4 regions of the Agrobacterium sp. 22-223-1 genome follow, and region 1 is predicted to be linked to each of the others. Evidence: predicted binding sites of a transcription regulator. Region 1 holds the regulator's gene; each other region holds the start of a gene.
The links. Region 1 encodes PhoB, which activates phosphate uptake and scavenging genes when phosphate is short. Its sites were predicted from a motif close to TGTCATNNANCTGTCAT; they were not measured.
Positions count from the first base shown of each region.

Region 2: a site for PhoB is predicted at 1,984-2,000, ahead of ACQZ60_RS08065 (UDP-2,3-diacylglucosamine diphosphatase). Genes of this name have one in related genera too.
Region 3: a site for PhoB is predicted at 1,911-1,927, ahead of ACQZ60_RS10440 (BtaA family protein). Genes of this name have one in related genera too.
Region 4: a site for PhoB is predicted at 2,179-2,195, ahead of ACQZ60_RS00520 (DUF1045 domain-containing protein). Genes of this name have one in related genera too.

Region 1 covers NZ_JBNWCN010000001.1:363,458-367,667, forward strand. The annotation lists gene pstA (phosphate ABC transporter permease PstA) at 1-414, shown strand, start outside; gene pstB (phosphate ABC transporter ATP-binding protein PstB) at 429-1,244, shown strand; gene phoU (phosphate signaling complex protein PhoU) at 1,341-2,066, shown strand; gene phoB (phosphate regulon transcriptional regulator PhoB) at 2,097-2,780, shown strand; gene ACQZ60_RS01815 (GcrA family cell cycle regulator) at 3,163-3,696, opposite strand; gene ACQZ60_RS01820 (aspartate aminotransferase family protein) at 4,128-4,210, shown strand, end outside.
Region 2 covers NZ_JBNWCN010000001.1:1,623,699-1,627,908, forward strand. The annotation lists gene dgcA (N-acetyl-D-Glu racemase DgcA) at 1-554, shown strand, start outside; gene ACQZ60_RS08065 (UDP-2,3-diacylglucosamine diphosphatase) at 1,090-1,929, opposite strand; gene ACQZ60_RS08070 (NADP-dependent malic enzyme) at 2,158-4,210, shown strand, end outside.
Region 3 covers NZ_JBNWCN010000001.1:2,095,268-2,099,477, forward strand. The annotation lists gene ACQZ60_RS10430 (LysE family translocator) at 1-552, shown strand, start outside; gene ACQZ60_RS10435 (transglycosylase SLT domain-containing protein) at 689-1,771, shown strand; gene ACQZ60_RS10440 (BtaA family protein) at 1,971-3,221, shown strand; gene ACQZ60_RS10445 (class I SAM-dependent methyltransferase) at 3,218-3,937, shown strand; gene ACQZ60_RS10450 (glycoside hydrolase family 25 protein) at 4,172-4,210, shown strand, end outside.
Region 4 covers NZ_JBNWCN010000001.1:109,302-113,511, forward strand. The annotation lists gene phnN (phosphonate metabolism protein/1,5-bisphosphokinase (PRPP-forming) PhnN) at 1-258, opposite strand, end outside; gene ACQZ60_RS00515 (alpha-D-ribose 1-methylphosphonate 5-triphosphate diphosphatase) at 255-1,391, opposite strand; gene ACQZ60_RS00520 (DUF1045 domain-containing protein) at 1,388-2,077, opposite strand; gene phnE (phosphonate ABC transporter, permease protein PhnE) at 2,358-3,707, opposite strand; gene phnE (phosphonate ABC transporter, permease protein PhnE) at 3,707-4,210, opposite strand, start outside.

The DNA of each region.
Region 1 (4,210 bases):
ATGACCCTGCCGACGATCATCATCGCGACGCGCGCTGCCCTGAAAGCCGTGCCGCCGTCTATCCGCGCCGCCGCCCTCGGTCTCGGCGCTTCCAAGATGCAGACGATCTTCCACCATGTGCTGCCGCTCGCCATGCCCGGCATTCTGACCGGTACCATCATCGGCCTCGCCCACGCGCTGGGTGAAACGGCGCCGCTGCTCTTGATCGGCATGGTGGCATTCGTTGCGAATTATCCGACAACGCCGATGGATCCGTCCACGGCCCTGCCGGTGCAGATTTACATGTGGGCGAACGAAGCCGAGCGCGCCTTTGTCGAAAGGACATCCGGCGCTATCATCATCCTGCTTCTGTTCCTCATCGTCATGAATGTTGGCGCAATCCTGTTGCGTCGCCGCTTCGAACGGCGCTGGTAGAGGGAGCTTGAGCAATGAACATGTTGTCGGAAGCAGCAGTTGAAAAGGCGCTGGACAAGAAAATGAATGAAGTCTCATACAAGATGATCGGCAAGGACGTTTCGGTTTATTACGGCGAAAAGCGCGCGCTTTACGACGTGAACCTCAACGTTCGGGAAAATACAGTGACGGCGCTTATCGGCCCGTCCGGCTGCGGCAAATCCACCTTCCTGCGTACCCTGAACCGTATGAACGACACGATCGACGGTTGCCGGGTCACCGGCAAGATCACGCTCGACACCGACGATATCTACGATCAGGCGATTGACGTCGTGGAATTGCGCGCCCGTGTCGGCATGGTGTTCCAGAAGCCGAACCCCTTCCCGAAGTCGATCTACGAAAACATTTCCTACGGTCCGCGCATCCATGGTCTCGCCCGCAACAAGGCGGATATGGACCAGATCGTTGAGCAGAGCCTGCAGAAAGCGGGTCTCTGGAACGAGGTCAAGGATCGTCTGCACGAATCCGGCACCGGTCTTTCCGGCGGTCAGCAGCAGCGTCTGTGCATCGCACGCGCAGTTGCCGTCAGCCCGGAAGTGATCCTGATGGACGAGCCCTGCTCGGCTCTCGACCCGATTGCGACCGCAAAGGTCGAAGAATTGATCCACGAGCTGCGCACCAATTACACCATCGTCATCGTCACGCACTCCATGCAGCAGGCGGCGCGTGTTTCCCAACGCACGGCCATGTTCCATCTTGGTCATCTTGTCGAGGAAAACGAAACCGACAAGATGTTCACCAATCCGGACGACCAGCGCACGCAGGATTACATCATGGGCCGCTTCGGCTGATCCCGGCCGGCGCTTTATCGAAACCGAACAAGACTGGTGCTTCTGCCGTGCCCGCTTCCGGGTACGCGCATGCAGGCCAAGCCGGAGGACTAGACCATGACACAGACAACGACCCATTCGCACATCGTTTCCGTTTATGACGATGAATTGAAGTTTCTGACGCGCCGCATCGCCGAAATGGGCGGTCTTGCGGAGCAGATGTGCGCCGACGCCGTGCGTGCGCTCGTCAATTCCGATGCCGCGCTCGCCCAGAAGGTCATTTCCGACGATGCGATCCTCGACCACGCCGAGCGCGAGATCGGCGACAAGGCCATCGTCACCATCGCCAAACGCCAGCCGATGGCGGCAGACCTTCGCGAGATCATCGGCACCCTGCGTATTGCAGCTGACCTTGAGCGCGTCGGCGACCTTGGCAAGAACACCGCCAAGCGCGTCATCGCGGTTGCCGGCACCGGCGTGCCGCGCAAGCTCGCCCGTGGCATCGAGCACCTGTCGGAACTGGCGCTGGTACAGCTCAAGGAAGTGCTGGACGTCTATTCCACGCGTTCCGCCGAGAAGGCCAATGCCATTCGCGAGCGCGACGAGGAAATCGACGCCATGTACACGTCGCTCTTCCGTGAGCTTTTGACCTACATGATGGAAGATCCGCGCAACATCACCACCTGCACGCATCTTCTGTTCTGCGCCAAGAACATCGAGCGTATCGGCGACCACGCCACCAATATTGCCGAGACGATCTATTACATGACCACCGGCAGCCAGCCGGAAGGCGAGCGTCCGAAGGACGACAGTTCCAACACCCTCGGTTCGGTGACCGAGTAACAGACAGGCAGCGGCTTGCGGAGTTAGTATATGGTGCCCAAGATTGCAGTTGTGGAAGACGAGGAAGCGCTGAGCGTCCTGCTTCGTTACAATCTCGAGGCTGAGGGATATGATGTCGACACGATACCCCGTGGAGACGAGGCAGAAATCAGGCTGCAGGAACGTATTCCGGACCTTCTGATCCTGGATTGGATGCTTCCCGGCGTTTCCGGTATCGAACTGTGCCGTCGGCTCAGGATGCGGCCGGAAACCGAGCGCCTGCCCATCATCATGCTGACGGCGCGCGGCGAGGAAAGCGAGCGGGTTCGCGGTCTTGCCACCGGCGCCGACGATTATGTCGTCAAGCCGTTCTCGACACCGGAACTCATGGCCCGCGTCAAGGCGATGCTGCGCCGCGCCCGCCCCGAGGTTTTGTCTTCGGTGCTGAAATGCGGCGATATCGAACTGGATCGCGAGACCCATCGCGTTCACCGCAAGAGCCGCGAAGTGCGCCTCGGCCCGACGGAGTTCCGCCTGCTGGAATTCCTGATGACCTCTCCCGGCCGGGTGTTTTCCCGCTCGCAATTGCTGGATGGCGTCTGGGGTCACGATATCTATGTGGATGAGCGCACCGTCGACGTGCATGTCGGACGCCTGCGCAAGGCGCTCAATTTTTCGCATATGCAGGATGTCATCCGCACCGTGCGCGGCGCCGGATATTCAATGGAAGCCTGAGAAAACCGAAACCGATGGTTTCACTTGGGATAAACTCCCAAAAAATCAGAAGGCCCGATACCGGAATGGTGTCGGGCCTTTCGATTTTGAACCTTCCGCAAACGCGTATCCTTGTTCTTTTGAAGGTGACAGACGGTCTGCTGAAAGCCGGATTGCGCGGTGAAACCCTGACAGGAGAAAGGGCGCGGCACGTCGCCGACAAATTCAGAGCACTTGCCGCAAGGGCGCATCGCGGTTTTACATCCGGAGAATGCGCGAGAACAGGGATTGGGAGCGCCTCTTAGACAGCGTGCGCTCTATTCCGGAACCACCTTGAGTTTTGCCATAAAAAAACGGGCCCGAAGGCCCGTAGTTTTTGAGTGTCGAATGCGTGCCGCAACACTCAAGCCTTGCGACGCTCGCTTACCGGCTGGTAGGCGAGCTTTGCATGGAACTTGCAATAGGGCGAAGATTCCAGTGCTTCACAACCGCAGAAATGGAAATCATCCTTCAGCGGATCGCCGACCGGCCACTTGCAGGTGCGCTCCGTCAGTTCCGTCAGCGTCAGGCGGCGGGAAATCGGTGTAACGACATTTTTGGAGGGAACGTAATCGAGAACTTCGGCGGTCTCGATATCGATCTCCTCGTGCAGCGCGGTTGCCGCGCTCGAGCGGTTCAAGGCGCGTGCAGGTGCTGCGCTGACGCGGGTCGCGAAATTCGTCGCGCGCGGGGCAGGGGCGGCGGTGCGCTTGGGCGCGGAACGCGCCGACGTGACCGGGCCGCCGGCCTTCACGCGTCCCGGCAGGTTGAGGCGATGGACCTTGCCGATGACGGCATTGCGGCTGACACCGCCCAGCTGTGCTGCTATCTGGCTGGCGCTAAGCCCCTCGGACCACAATTTCTTGAGTTTTTCGACCCGTTCGTCTGTCCAGTTCATGCCGCTTCTCCGCTTGTCGCGTATAATGTCGGCAGAATCCTTCTCCGCCTCGCGGGCGTGCCGCGAGCGTGGTTTCTGCCTGATTTTTGGTGACTAGTTCCGCCGCAATGCAGTCTAGTAATTAGCGATTAACCTAGTGCCACGCAGACTCCGTGGCAAGAGTCGCGGGAATCATCTCGAATCGATTTTCCGGTTTTCCCCAACTTGCTGGCGAGTTGAGTCTGAAAGGCAACACCTTGGGCCTCGTCCGTCGCTACCTACTAGGGCTTGAGAAGCCCGGGAAACGCGGACTTTTGTTGACATCGGCAGGCGAAGTGACAATAGTGCCCCTGCCGCCGCGAGGCGGCATTTTTGATTTTCAGGCAAGGGATAACCCCGGAAGCCTATTGACAACCGTCTGACAGCGCATCCGCGCAAGGAGTGATACAGCCATGGCCGAAGCCGCCGCGCCATTGTTCGATACGTTTGCAAGAGCCCCCCTGCGCTTCGAGCGAGGCGAGGGCGTCTGGCTGTT
Region 2 (4,210 bases), 1.3 Mb from region 1:
GCCCGCTGCTGAAAATCAAGACCGGCACGGCGGACGACGAAGCGCGTCTAAGGGCCGTGCGCGCCGCCGCACCTGAAGCGCGCATCATCATCGACGCCAATGAGGGCTGGAACGATTATAATATCGAATATTATCTGAGACTTGCGGCAGAGCTGAAGATATCGCTGATCGAGCAGCCGCTACCCGCCGGCAAGGATGACATCCTCGCCCGCATCGACCATCCGGTGCTGATCTGCGCCGATGAAAGCGTGCATTCCACCCGCGACCTCGCCGCCCTGCGCGACCGTTACGATGCGATCAACATCAAGCTCGACAAGACCGGTGGCCTGACCGAAGCGCTCATCATGAAGGCCGAGGCCGAAAGGCTCGGCTTCACCATCATGGTCGGCTGCATGCTCGGCACCTCGCTCGGCATGGCGCCGGCCGTGCTGGCGGCGCAGGGTACAGCCTTTGCCGATCTCGACGGACCGCTGTTGTTGGCGCAGGATCGTGAGCCGGGACTGGTTTATGAGGGTTCGCTGGTTTATCCGGCGCGGCCGGAACTGTGGGGGTAAGTCGCTGGTATTGGAAGCAGTGAGACAAAGTGATCCACAACGTCGCCCCTTGTTTCTTCTCCCCGCCGGGGAGAAGGTGGCCCGAAGGGTCGGATGAGGGGGAGAGGTCAACGATGGGCCGAGAGCTTGCCCCCTCATCCCGCTGCCGCGACCTTCTCCCCGGCGGGGAGAAGGCGAAAAAACGCACCCGCTCGCCTTAAATGACGGAAGGGCTCGTCTATGAGGAAGGCGTGGTTATCCGGCCCCGCCGGAATTGCAGAAGTCTCGCTCAGGCACCGCGCGCCAAGGCGGTATCTTCCGCATGCCTTACTCAAAGAGTCACAGGGAAGATTTTAGAACCTCTCCTCCGTCATGCCGGACCTGATCCGGCATCCAGCCACGGCGCGTCTGCGCGGTGAGAAGAGTCTTACGCGATCAAAGACTTGATCGCGCTGGATCCCGGCTCAAGGCCGGGATGACGGTGTGCGGATATTGCCACTCATCGAATGCGGCATTCCATACGAGCCTATCGTCAGCGCCCGTCAAACGCCCCAATTCAGGCCGCGTGCTTCCCGATCAGCCCCGGAATATCCACCGGCTCCATCTCGTCCGATGCCTGCTCGGCGGTAACGTCGCTCGTCTGCATCCAGGTGATCAGCTCGAAGCTGCCATCGGCGTTTTCGGCAATCGCCGTGCAGCTTTCCACCCAGTCGCCGGTGTTGATGTAGCGGATGCCGTCCATGTCTTCCATCACCGCATGGTGAATGTGGCCACAGATGACGCCGTCGACATTGTTGCGGCGCGCCTCTTCGGCCACCACGCGCTGGAATTCGCCGATGAAGTTGACGGCGTGCTTGACCTGAAGCTTGGCCCAGGCCGAAAACGACCAGTAAGGCAGGCCGATGCGGCGGCGCACGGCGGCGATGGCGATGTTGAGCGCAATCGCCGCATCATAGGCCCAGTCGCCGAGATAGGCGAGCAGGCGGGCGTTGCGCACCACCACGTCGAACTCGTCGCCATGGATGATGAGATACTTCTTGCCGTCGGCCGCCTCATGGATCATGCGTTCGGCCACTTCGATGCCGCCGAAATGCATGCCGGGAAATTCCCGCAGGAATTCATCGTGATTGCCGGGAATATAGACGATGCGCGTTCCCTTGCGGGCCTTGCGCAGAAGCTTCTGCACCACGTCGTTGCAGCCCTGCGGCCAGTACCAGCTGCGGCGCAGACGCCAGCCGTCGACGATGTCGCCGACGAGAATGATCGTCTCGGCCTCGTGATGTTTCAGGAAGTCGAGCAGATAGTCCGTCTTGGCCGCCTTGGAGCCAAGATGAACATCCGAAATGAAAAGCGTTCTGAACTGTCTGGTTTCGATTTGACCGGCCACGGATTTCATCCCCCTGTTCGGTTGCGTCCCTGCGGCTTTCTTACCTCTCAGAACCAGACTCGTGTTTCAGCAACATGACAGACGCCGGTTTTTATAGGGAATATGACGAAAGCCTTCACGAAAACGCGAATAAGCCATGGCCGCATTTGCATAAGGTACGGTCAAATAACGGCTGTACCACGGGGAAGTTTGTTGTATTCAGGGGGCCGGAATTGAACCAGACATGACGGTGGAAGAATGACCTCTCACGATAAGAACAACACGCCCGCCAACACGGCAAAGGCCGATATCGAGGAACAGGCGCTCTTTTTCCACCGCTATCCGCGCCCCGGCAAGCTGGAAATCCAGGCCACCAAGCCGCTCGGCAACCAGCGCGATCTGGCGCTTGCCTATTCGCCGGGTGTAGCCGCCCCCTGCCTCGCCATCCATGAAAATCCGGAAACGGCGGCGGAATATACCGCCCGCGCAAACCTCGTCGCCGTCATTTCCAACGGCACGGCAGTGCTCGGCCTCGGCAATATCGGCCCGCTCGCTTCCAAGCCGGTGATGGAAGGCAAGGCCGTTCTCTTCAAGAAATTCGCCGGCATTGACGTCTTCGATATCGAAATCGATGCGCCCGGCATCAACGACATGGTCTCCACCATCGCAGCGCTGGAGCCCACCTTCGGCGGCATCAACCTTGAGGACATCAAGGCGCCGGAATGTTTCGAGGTGGAACGTCAGCTGCGCGAAAAGATGAATATCCCGGTCTTCCACGATGACCAGCACGGCACCGCGATCATCGTCGCCGCCGCCGTCACCAATGCGTTGGAACTCGCCGGAAAATCGCTCTCGAGCGTCAAGATCGTCGCCTCGGGTGCAGGTGCGGCGGCGCTTGCCTGCCTCAACCTCCTCGTCGCCATGGGCGCGAAGAAAGAAAACATCTGGGTCCACGACATCGAAGGCCTCGTTTATGACGGCCGCAACACGCTGATGGACGAGTGGAAGGAAGTTTACGCCCAGAAGACCGACAAGCGCGTCCTGGCCGAAACCATCGACGGCGCCGACGTCTTCCTCGGCCTTTCCGCCGCCGGCGTGCTGAAGCCGGAACTCTTGGAGCGCATGGCGGAAAACCCGCTGATCCTGGCGCTTGCCAACCCCAATCCGGAAATCATGCCGGAGGCGGCGCGTGCGGCCCGTCCGGATGCGATGATCTGCACCGGCCGCTCGGATTTCCCGAACCAGGTCAACAACGTTCTCTGCTTCCCCTATATCTTCCGCGGCGCGCTCGATTGCGGCGCGACCACGATCAACGAGGAAATGAAGATGGCCGCCGTGCAGGCCATCGCCGAACTCGCGCGGGAGGAAGTCTCCGAAGTGGCCGCAAAGGCCTATAGCGGCGAAACGCCGGTCTTCGGCCCGAACTACCTCATCCCCTCGCCCTTCGATCCGCGCCTCATTCTGCGCATTGCGCCCGCCGTTGCCCGCGCTGCGGCCGCAAGCGGCGTCGCCGCCCGGCCGATCACCGATTTCGAAGCCTATCTCGACCAGCTGAACCGTTTCGTCTGGCGCTCCGGCTTCATCATGAAGCCGGTCTTCAATGCCGCCAAGGCCGCCGAAAAGAAGCGCATCATCTTTGCCGAGGGCGAAGACGAGCGCGTGCTGCGCGCCGCCCAGGTGCTTCTGGAAGAAGGCACCGGCATTCCGATCCTCATCGGCCGCCCGCAGATCATCGAAACGCGCCTGAAGCGCTTCGGCCTGCGCATTCGCCCGCATACGGATTTCGCCGTGGTCAACCCGGAAGACGATCCGCGCTACCGCGACTATGTCGATGACTATTTCGCCCTTGTCGGCCGCGTCGGCATCAACCCGGAAGCAGCCCGCACCATCGTGCGCACCAACACGACCGTCATCGGCGCACTGTCGGTGAAGCGCGGCGAAGCGGATGCGCTGATCTGCGGCCTCGAAGGCCGTTACGACCGCCACCTGCGCGACGTGAACCAGATCATCGGCAAGCAGGAAGGCGTGCGTTCCTTCGCCGGCCTCAGCCTGCTCATCACCCAGCAGGGTGCGCTGTTCCTGACCGACACTTTCGTGAATTACGATCCGACCTCCGAGGAAGTGGCGGAAATGGCCATTCTCGCGGCCAAGGAAATCCGCCGCTTCGGCATCACGCCGAAGATCGCCCTCGCCAGCCATTCCAATTTCGGCTCGCGCGATTCCGAAAGCGCCCGCAAGATGCGCCGTGCCCTGAAGATCGTGCAGGAAGCCGCACCGGAACTGGAAGTTGACGGCGAAATGCAGGGCGGTT
Region 3 (4,210 bases), 1.7 Mb from region 1:
TCCTATGCCGCCATTCGCGGCAAAAAGACGGTCTTCGCCTCCGTCAGCGGCGGCGCGCTCGGCATCGTCACGGCCATGACGATTTCCGCCATTCCGGTGGCCGGTCTCGCCTGGCTGCCGCAATCCTTCGTGGAAATCGTGCAATGGGCCGGCATCGGCTGGCTGATGCTGTTCCTTCTGTGGACCTTCGCCACGCCTGCCGCCCAGGCCGCCAATGCCGATAATGACAATCTTCCGGGCAAATCCTGGAGCGGCATTTTCCGCGATTGTTACGCCATTGCCGCCCTGCGCCCGCGCTACTTCGCTTTCTTTCTGGCGTTGCTGCCGCAATTCGTGTCCACCTCCGGCAATGCAATTGAAACGCTTGCCACGGCGCAAGCCGCCATCCTGCTTCTGGCGCTGGTGATTCTGACCGCGCAGGCGCTGTTTGCCGGGCCTACTCTGGCGATGGTGCGCCGCATGTCGGGCGATAAGAAAATCCGACCGAAATACCGCACCCACTTCATTTCCGGCCGCGCCGTCAGCGCCGGATACAGGCGCATCGCGGCCTGAAAAACCGCCCGAAAGCCGGGGAGAAACGTCCCGGCTTGCCGCTATCCTTACAATAGGTTAATGAAGGCGCGACGGGACACTGCCTGCTTCGCTCGACGCGGGGGTATCGAAAGACAGGCATAACGAAGGCGGCAACATGCGAAATTCGGGAAAATTCCGCGGAAGAAGTGCACTTCTTCTGTCTTCCACCGTGGGTCTGGCACTGGCATTAAGCGCATGCACCAGCGTCGAATATACCGCAAAGGAAGGGCCGAACGGCCCGAAGATCGCAACAGTCAATCCCGCGACCACTCCTGCGCAAACATCGGCGCAGCCGGCAACGGCCGAAGCAGCAGCGGGCGCGACCCCGGCAGCAGCAACGGTGCAGACCGCCGAAACCACAACCCCTTCCCAGCCTGCAGCACTTCCTACCGCCGTCGCCGTTAAGGGCGGACGCGTGGCGCTGCCGCCGGCTTCTGAAATTGCTGCAGCCGCAGCCATCGCCGCCCAGATGCAGCCGCAGCAGAACGAAGTCGCCCAAGCTGGTGTGACGACATCTGCGCCGACCACGGCCACGGCGCTCGCACCGACAAGCGCCACTGCGGCGGCCGCAGCCATCGAAACGGCTGACGTGGCGGCCAAGCCGGCTGCCCACAATGCCGCTGCCGATCTGCCGCAGGTGGTTGCCGTCAAGGGCAGCTTCCCGCCCGCACCGCCGCCGCCCGGTTCGCCCTCCATCGGCACCGAGCTGACTGCGGAACGCAAAGTCATTCCGCTGCCGAAGCCGGACAGCACGGTTCTGGCCTATGCCGCCGGCCCGACCAATGCCGCGCTGGCCGCCATCCGCCAGAACGAATCGATGACGACGCCGCTCAATTCGGCCCCGGCCGGACGCGAAAAGCTGAGCGGCCTTATTACCAAATACGCCACCATGTATGATGTGCCGGAAGATCTGGTTCACCGCGTGGTGCGGCGCGAAAGCATGTATAATCCCGGCGCCTATAGCAGCGGCAATTTCGGCCTGATGCAGATCCGGCACGCCACGGCCCGCTCCATGGGCTTCGATGGCCCCGCCTCCGGCCTGTTCGATGCCGAAACCAACCTCAAATACGCCGTCAAATATCTGCGCGGCGCATGGGTTGTGGCAGGCAACGACCGCGACAACGCAGTCCGGCTTTACGCGCGCGGTTATTATTACGACGCCAAGCGCAAGGGCATGCTGCACGTTCTGCGCAAGTGATGGCCTCCGGCTCTGTTATGCGAATGCAGCCGCGCGGCTTTTCTTAAGCCGCCGGGTATTTTCATTTCGTCATCCTGATTGGGCGGCGCGGGCTGGTTTTCCACCGACACCCCTATTCCCCGCCTTTGCCCACAGCCCCTGTCATCAAATTGTAGTGTCACGGCTGTAGACGCCTCTCAATCGACTGAGAGGTGAACATATGACGAGTGCGGCACCCAAGACCGGCTTCAGCAAGAACACGAAACTGAAGTCCGCATTGCTCCAGCACAAGGCACTCTCCAAAAGCGGTCTGTCCGAGCGCTTCTTCGGCGTCCTCTTTTCCGGCCTCGTCTATCCGCAGATATGGGAAGACCCGGAAATCGACATGGAAGCGATGGAGCTTGGCGAAGGTCATCGCATCGTCACCATCGGCTCGGGCGGCTGCAACATGCTGGCCTATCTCTCGCGCAATCCGGCCAGCATCGATGTCGTGGACCTCAACCCGCACCACATCGCGCTGAACAAGCTGAAGCTCGCCGCCTTCCGCCATCTGCCTGCCCATCAGGACGTGGTGCGTCACTTCGGCCGCGCCAATACGCGCAGCAACAGCCACGGCTACGACCGCTTCATCGCCGAGCATCTCGACGCCACGACCAAGGCTTACTGGTCGAAGCGCACCCTTTCCGGCCGCCGCCGCATCTCTGTCTTCGACAGGAATATCTATCGCACCGGCCTGCTCGGCCGTTTCATCGGCGCCGGCCATCTCATGGCCCGGCTGCACGGCGTGAAACTCACCGAAATGGCCAAGACCCGCACGCTGGACGAACAGCGCCAGTTTTTCGACAGCAAGGTGGCACCGCTGTTCGACAAGCCGGTCGTGCGCTGGCTGACGAAGCGCAAAAGCTCGCTCTTCGGCCTCGGCATTCCGCCTCGGCAATATGACGAGCTGGCCAGCCTTTCCGCCAATGGCACGGTTGCATCCGTGCTGAAGGAGCGGCTGGAAAAGCTCGCCTGCAACTTCCCGCTCAGCGATAATTATTTCGCCTGGCAGGCCTTTGCGCGCCGCTATCCCGAACCGCATGAGGGCGCGCTGCCCGCCTATCTCAAGCCGGAATATTACGAGACGATCCGCAACAACACGGCCCGCGTCGCGGTGCACCACGCCACCTATACCGAGCTTCTGTCCAGAAAGCCGGCAAGCGCCGTCGACCGTTATATCCTCCTCGATGCGCAGGACTGGATGACGGACACACAGCTCAACGAATTGTGGTCGCAGATCAGCCGCACCGCCGCATCGGGCGCGCGCGTCATCTTCCGCACCGCGGCCGAAAAGAGCGTCATCGAAGGCCGGCTTTCGCCCGATATCCGCAACCAGTGGGTCTATCTCGAAGAGCGCTCCAATGAGCTCAACGCCATGGACCGCTCGGCCATCTACGGCGGCTTCCATATCTATCAGAGGGCTATGGCATGAAAACCGTCGGCGAGAATGTGGGCCTTGCAGACAGCGCGCATGCGAGCCTGATGGACCGCATGTATCGCCACCAGCGGCATATCTACGATATCACCCGCAAATATTACCTTCTCGGCCGTGACCGGACCATTTCCGGCCTCGACGTGCCGAAGGGCGGCACGCTGTTAGAAGTCGGCTGCGGCACCGGCCGCAACCTGCTGCTGGCCAGCCGCAAATTTCCGCAGGCAAGACTGTTCGGCCTAGACATTTCGGCCGAAATGCTGCTGACCGCAGCCGAGAATTTCGCCGGCAAGGCGGAACGCCCCATTCTGCGCGTGGCCGACGCCACCGCTTTTCGCGCCTCCGAATTCGGCCAGCCCGACGGCTTCGACCGCGTCATGATCCCCTATGCGCTGTCGATGATACCGGACTGGGAAAAGGCGATCGAACAGGCGCTTACGGCGCTGAAACCCGGCGGCTCGCTGCATATCGTCGATTTCGGCCAGCAGGAACAATTGCCGAAGTGGTTCCGCACCCTTCTGCAAGCCTGGCTTACCCGTTTCCACGTCACGCCCCGCGCCAATCTCCGCTATGTTCTGGCCAATATGGCCGGCCGTTTTGACGGTAATCTCGAATTCGAGGAAATCGCCCGGGGTTATGCCTGGCGGGCTGTCATCACGCTTCCGGTTGCCGAAGCGCAGCAGCCGAAAATCCACCGTATCTTGGCCGACGCCTGATTCCCGGTGGATTGCGAAACCCGTCTGCACGCCCGTGGCGTAGCCTTCAAGGCTCCGCCCGGCGAGGTTTCAGCAGTAAAAATCGCAAATCGCTTCAAATCCAGCGGCTTGCGAGATGCAAAAAGCACCTTTGCCCTTGCCATAACCGCTTGTTTACCATGTTATGCGTAAATCGGGAGATACGGCGCGCCGTTTTGCGGCCGCGGGATGGGCAACACTTTCATCAGGGTTTCAATGCGGCTGCGTTTATCGGCACTATTGTCGGCTTTGCTG
Region 4 (4,210 bases), 250 kb from region 1:
CGCCTGCCAGGACACCGCGAAGGCGCCCTCATCTTCCAGCCGGTTGAACTCGTGCATCGAAACGGCATCGTGGTTTTCACCCCCCGCATCGCCGCTGCGGGTAATGACGCGGCGGGTGAAGTGAAAGCCCGGCCGCCCACACAGTCGCGCTGCGGCATAGTCCATCAGCGTGTCCTTGCCGGCCCCGCTCGGGCCGACAATCACGATCATCGTGCCGGGCGATGCCGCGCGCCGGCTATCCTGCCCATCATCGGTCATGCCACGCGCTTGCCCTGACGCCAGACGGAACGGGCGACCGGCACACCATCCTCGCGGTGAACCCGGACCAGATCGGCCCGCAATCCCGTCGCGATACGACCGCGATCGAGAAGGCCGACGGTGCGCGCCGGCGTGGCGGTGACCATGCGCAGCGCTTCCGGCAGGCTGATGGCTTCTACCTGATCGGCGAGCAGGAATGGCGCGAAGAGCAGGCTGAAGGGCACATAGTCGGAAGAAAGAACATCCAGCACGCCGATCTCCGCGAGGTCGCGGGCGGCGATGTTGCCGGAGTGGGACTTGCCGCGAACGATGTTCGGCGCGCCCATCAGCACGCTCATACCGGCGCTGTGCGAAGCTTTTGCGGCCTCGACGCTGGTGGGGAATTCCGCCAGCTTCACGCCGTGGCCGATAGCCTCGCCGACGTGCGCTTCGGTGGCGTCGTCATGGCTTGCGACCGTAATGCCGCGCTCGGCGCAGCGGGCGGCCAGATAATCGCGGTGCTTGGCGGAATATTCCGCCGACGCCGCCTGCCGACGCCGCACGAACTCGGCGAAAGCCTCGTCGCTCAGCCCACGCTTCTTCTGGTAATAGAAGATATATTGATCCATCGACTGGAACTGGCGCTGCCCCGGGGAGTGGTCCATCAGGGAAATCAGCCGCACGCGCGGATCGGTTTCGAAATCTTCGAAATGTTCCAGCACATCCGAGGAAGCGACTTCACAGCGCAGATGCAGCAGGTGATCCGAACGAAGGCGGTTCTGATCTGCCGCGGCCTCGATGGCGTCAGCCATTTCGCGCATTTCACCCTTCTTGAAGCCGCCGTCTTCATCCGAGCCGAGCCGCAGGCAGTCGAATACGGTGGTGATGCCGGAGGCGGCCACCTGTGCGTCATGGGCCTGAATGGCGGCGATCTTGTCCCAGATCACGCCGGGGCGCGGTGAATAATGCTGCTCAAGATGGTCGGTATGCAGTTCCACCAGACCCGGGATCAAATAATCACCTTCCAGGTCTTCGCCGGTTTTGGAAGCACCTTCGCTGATATCGGCGATCTTGCCGTCACGGATCAGGACTGAGCCCAGAATAATATCGTCTTCCAGAACGATACGGGCATTGGAAAGGGCGTGCTCGGTCATGGGTTCGCATCTTTCTTTGGTGGCTGGCCAAGGGGGTGCCAGCTATGAACGGTAAAGGGCGCGCCGCGCGTTTCTTCAATGAACAAAGCGAGGCTGGAAATGCTGAGAGGTCGATCGGTGAATTCGGAAAACCGCGCCGAAAGCACCTCGTGCATGGCGGGCTGCTCGCTCTCGTCGATGCGGCCGGTCAGCGTCATGTGAAAACGGAAATCATCCATGACATGGGGATAACCCCAGAGCGACAGATTTTGCCGCTGGCTCTCCGTCAGCATCTGTGGTCGCCGACGGGCAATATCGGTCTCGGACAGAGGCGCGCGAAACCGGTCGAAATGATCGACGATCTCGGCGGCAAAATCCTGCAGCGGCTGATAGGTGCGGTCCGGGATCAGTGCGAAAAAGGGCCCGAGTGCACCGACGACGACACGCGGAATTTCGAAGGTGGACTGGCTGGCCGCGAAATCTTCGAAGGCCGTGAGCAGCTCCGCTTCGCTATATTTTTCGGCAAGTTCGAAAGGAGCCTTCAGGGTCGCGTGGAAACCGTAACGGCGTGGCTCCTCCGTCATGTCGGCATAGTCGTCGTGGTCGTCATGCAGCGTGCCGGAAAATGCGTCGCGGCCCAGCCAGCGTGACGCTGCCTCAGTTAGCGGGTGATCTTTAGCCGGAGAAAAATAGATGGCATAGCGCACGGCAAGCACTCTTCAGTGTCATGGGAGACCAGGGATGAGAAGCTATTTGGCGTGACTCGCCGGCTTCCCGCAAGGTCAGGAGTGCGAGGTAATTGGTTTCCGTGACAGAATGATGATGCCGAAGGAAAAAAGCGCCTTGGAAATGCGGCAAGCTTCCGAATGTGCTGAAGACACAGGCAGAGATGATGACGGGATAGGGGCGGCATAAATCGGGACCGCGCAAGTGTCCGGCGGAGATGACGAACATCATTACGACGTTCGCCATTCCATCCCTTCAGACTTAGTGTTGTGTTTTGCCGATCAGGCGTGAACGCAGCGAATTGGAGATGTGGTCGAACAGGAAAACGACGAAGAGGATGAGCAGGACCATATAGGCGACCTTGTCCCAGTCGGCATTGGTGCCCATCGCTTCCAGCAGTTTCAGGCCGATGCCGCCCGCGCCCACCGCGCCGATGATCGTGGCGGAGCGGGTGTTGCTTTCCCAGAAATAGAGTGACTGCGAAATGAAGACCGGCAGGACCTGCGGCAGCACACCGAAGCGGTTGACGGCAATCGGGGAAGCGCCGACCGATTTGACGCCTTCGCGCTGCTTGTCGTCGACATTTTCCAGCGCCTCGGCATAGACCTTGCCGAGCGCACCGGTATCGGTGAAGAAGATCGCGGCGATGCCGGGGATCGGTCCGGGACCGAAGCTGCGGGTGAAGAACAGGGCCCAGATCAGCATGTCGATGGAACGCAGGAAGTCGAACAGCCGCTTCATGCCCCAATTTGCGGCCCTGTTGGCGGTAATGTTGCGCGCGGCGATGAAGGCGAGCGGCAGGGCGACGAGCGTGCCGAACAGCGTGCCCACAAAGGCCATGACCAGCGTCTGCATCAGCTTGGAAAGAATATCGGCATGTTGCCAGACGCTGTTGTCGAGGAAATCATCCACCATATGGCCGATATTGGAGCGCTCGGGATCGAGCCTTTCTCCCCACAGCGCGAGAGCGGCGAGTTCGCCATAGCCCTTGCCCCAGAATTCCGATGTGGTGTCGAACAGGAAATTCGCCCATCCAAGGAAGCGGCGCTGGACATAGACCTGGCTGGTGCGGATTTCCGCCTGTCCGGCAAAACCAAAATGCACGAGAACCTTGTTGCCGTCCTGTTGGATTTCCTGCGGCACATCGTCGGATACCTGGGCCTGTTCTCCATTGATGATGACGGGATAATTCTTGCCGTCGACATAGACATCCACCCGGGTCGGGGTCACGTCGAGGCGGTTTTCCAGGCCCGCATAAACGACGCTGTAGCCACCGCCCGACAGGGGCTGCAGCCAGTCGATCTTTGCATCGACCGGATATTGTCCGCGGCTGGACCATTGCGGCTCCACCTTGCCGTCTTCGAAACGCAGGCGCGGCTGGGCGCGCCAGGAATACCAGTCCTGAATATAGCTCGAGGCACGATCCCATCGGCCCTGCATGAAGGCCGGACCGACATTGAAGAAGAAAAAGCAGCCGATGAGATAAACGGTGACAGTGAGAAGGCCGACGAGCAGGCCATATCGCTGCATGAAACTGCGATTGAACACTTGCGGATGCGCGGCCGTCAGCCTCTCGCGGTCGGCGGTGTTGAGAATGAAGCTGGACGACATCAGGCCGCTCCCCGTCCGAATTCGAAGGATTGATGGCCGATCAACCTGCGACGCAGCCAGCTGGAAAACTGGTCGACGGCGATGATGGTGATCAGCAGAAGGATGATGATGGCATAGGTCTTCGACGCATGATCGTTACCGATCGAAAGCCGGAAGACCTCGCCGATGCCGCCGCCGCCCACGGCACCGATGATGGTGGAGGCGCGCACGTTGATTTCGGCGCGCAGCAGCGCGTAAGACACGAAATTGGGCAGAACCTGCGGTACGATGGCGAAACGCACCCGCTCCAGCCAGTTGGCGCCGGCGGCGCGCAGGCCTTCATCGGGCTTCATATCGGCATTTTCAACCACTTCGAAGAACAGCTTGCCCAGAGCGCCGATCGTGTGGACAGAAATCGCGATGATCGCGGCGATTGGACCGATCGACAGGATGGCGGTGAGCAACCCGGCGACGACGATTTCCGGAAAAGCGCGCAGCACTTCCATGACCCGGCGCACCACAAA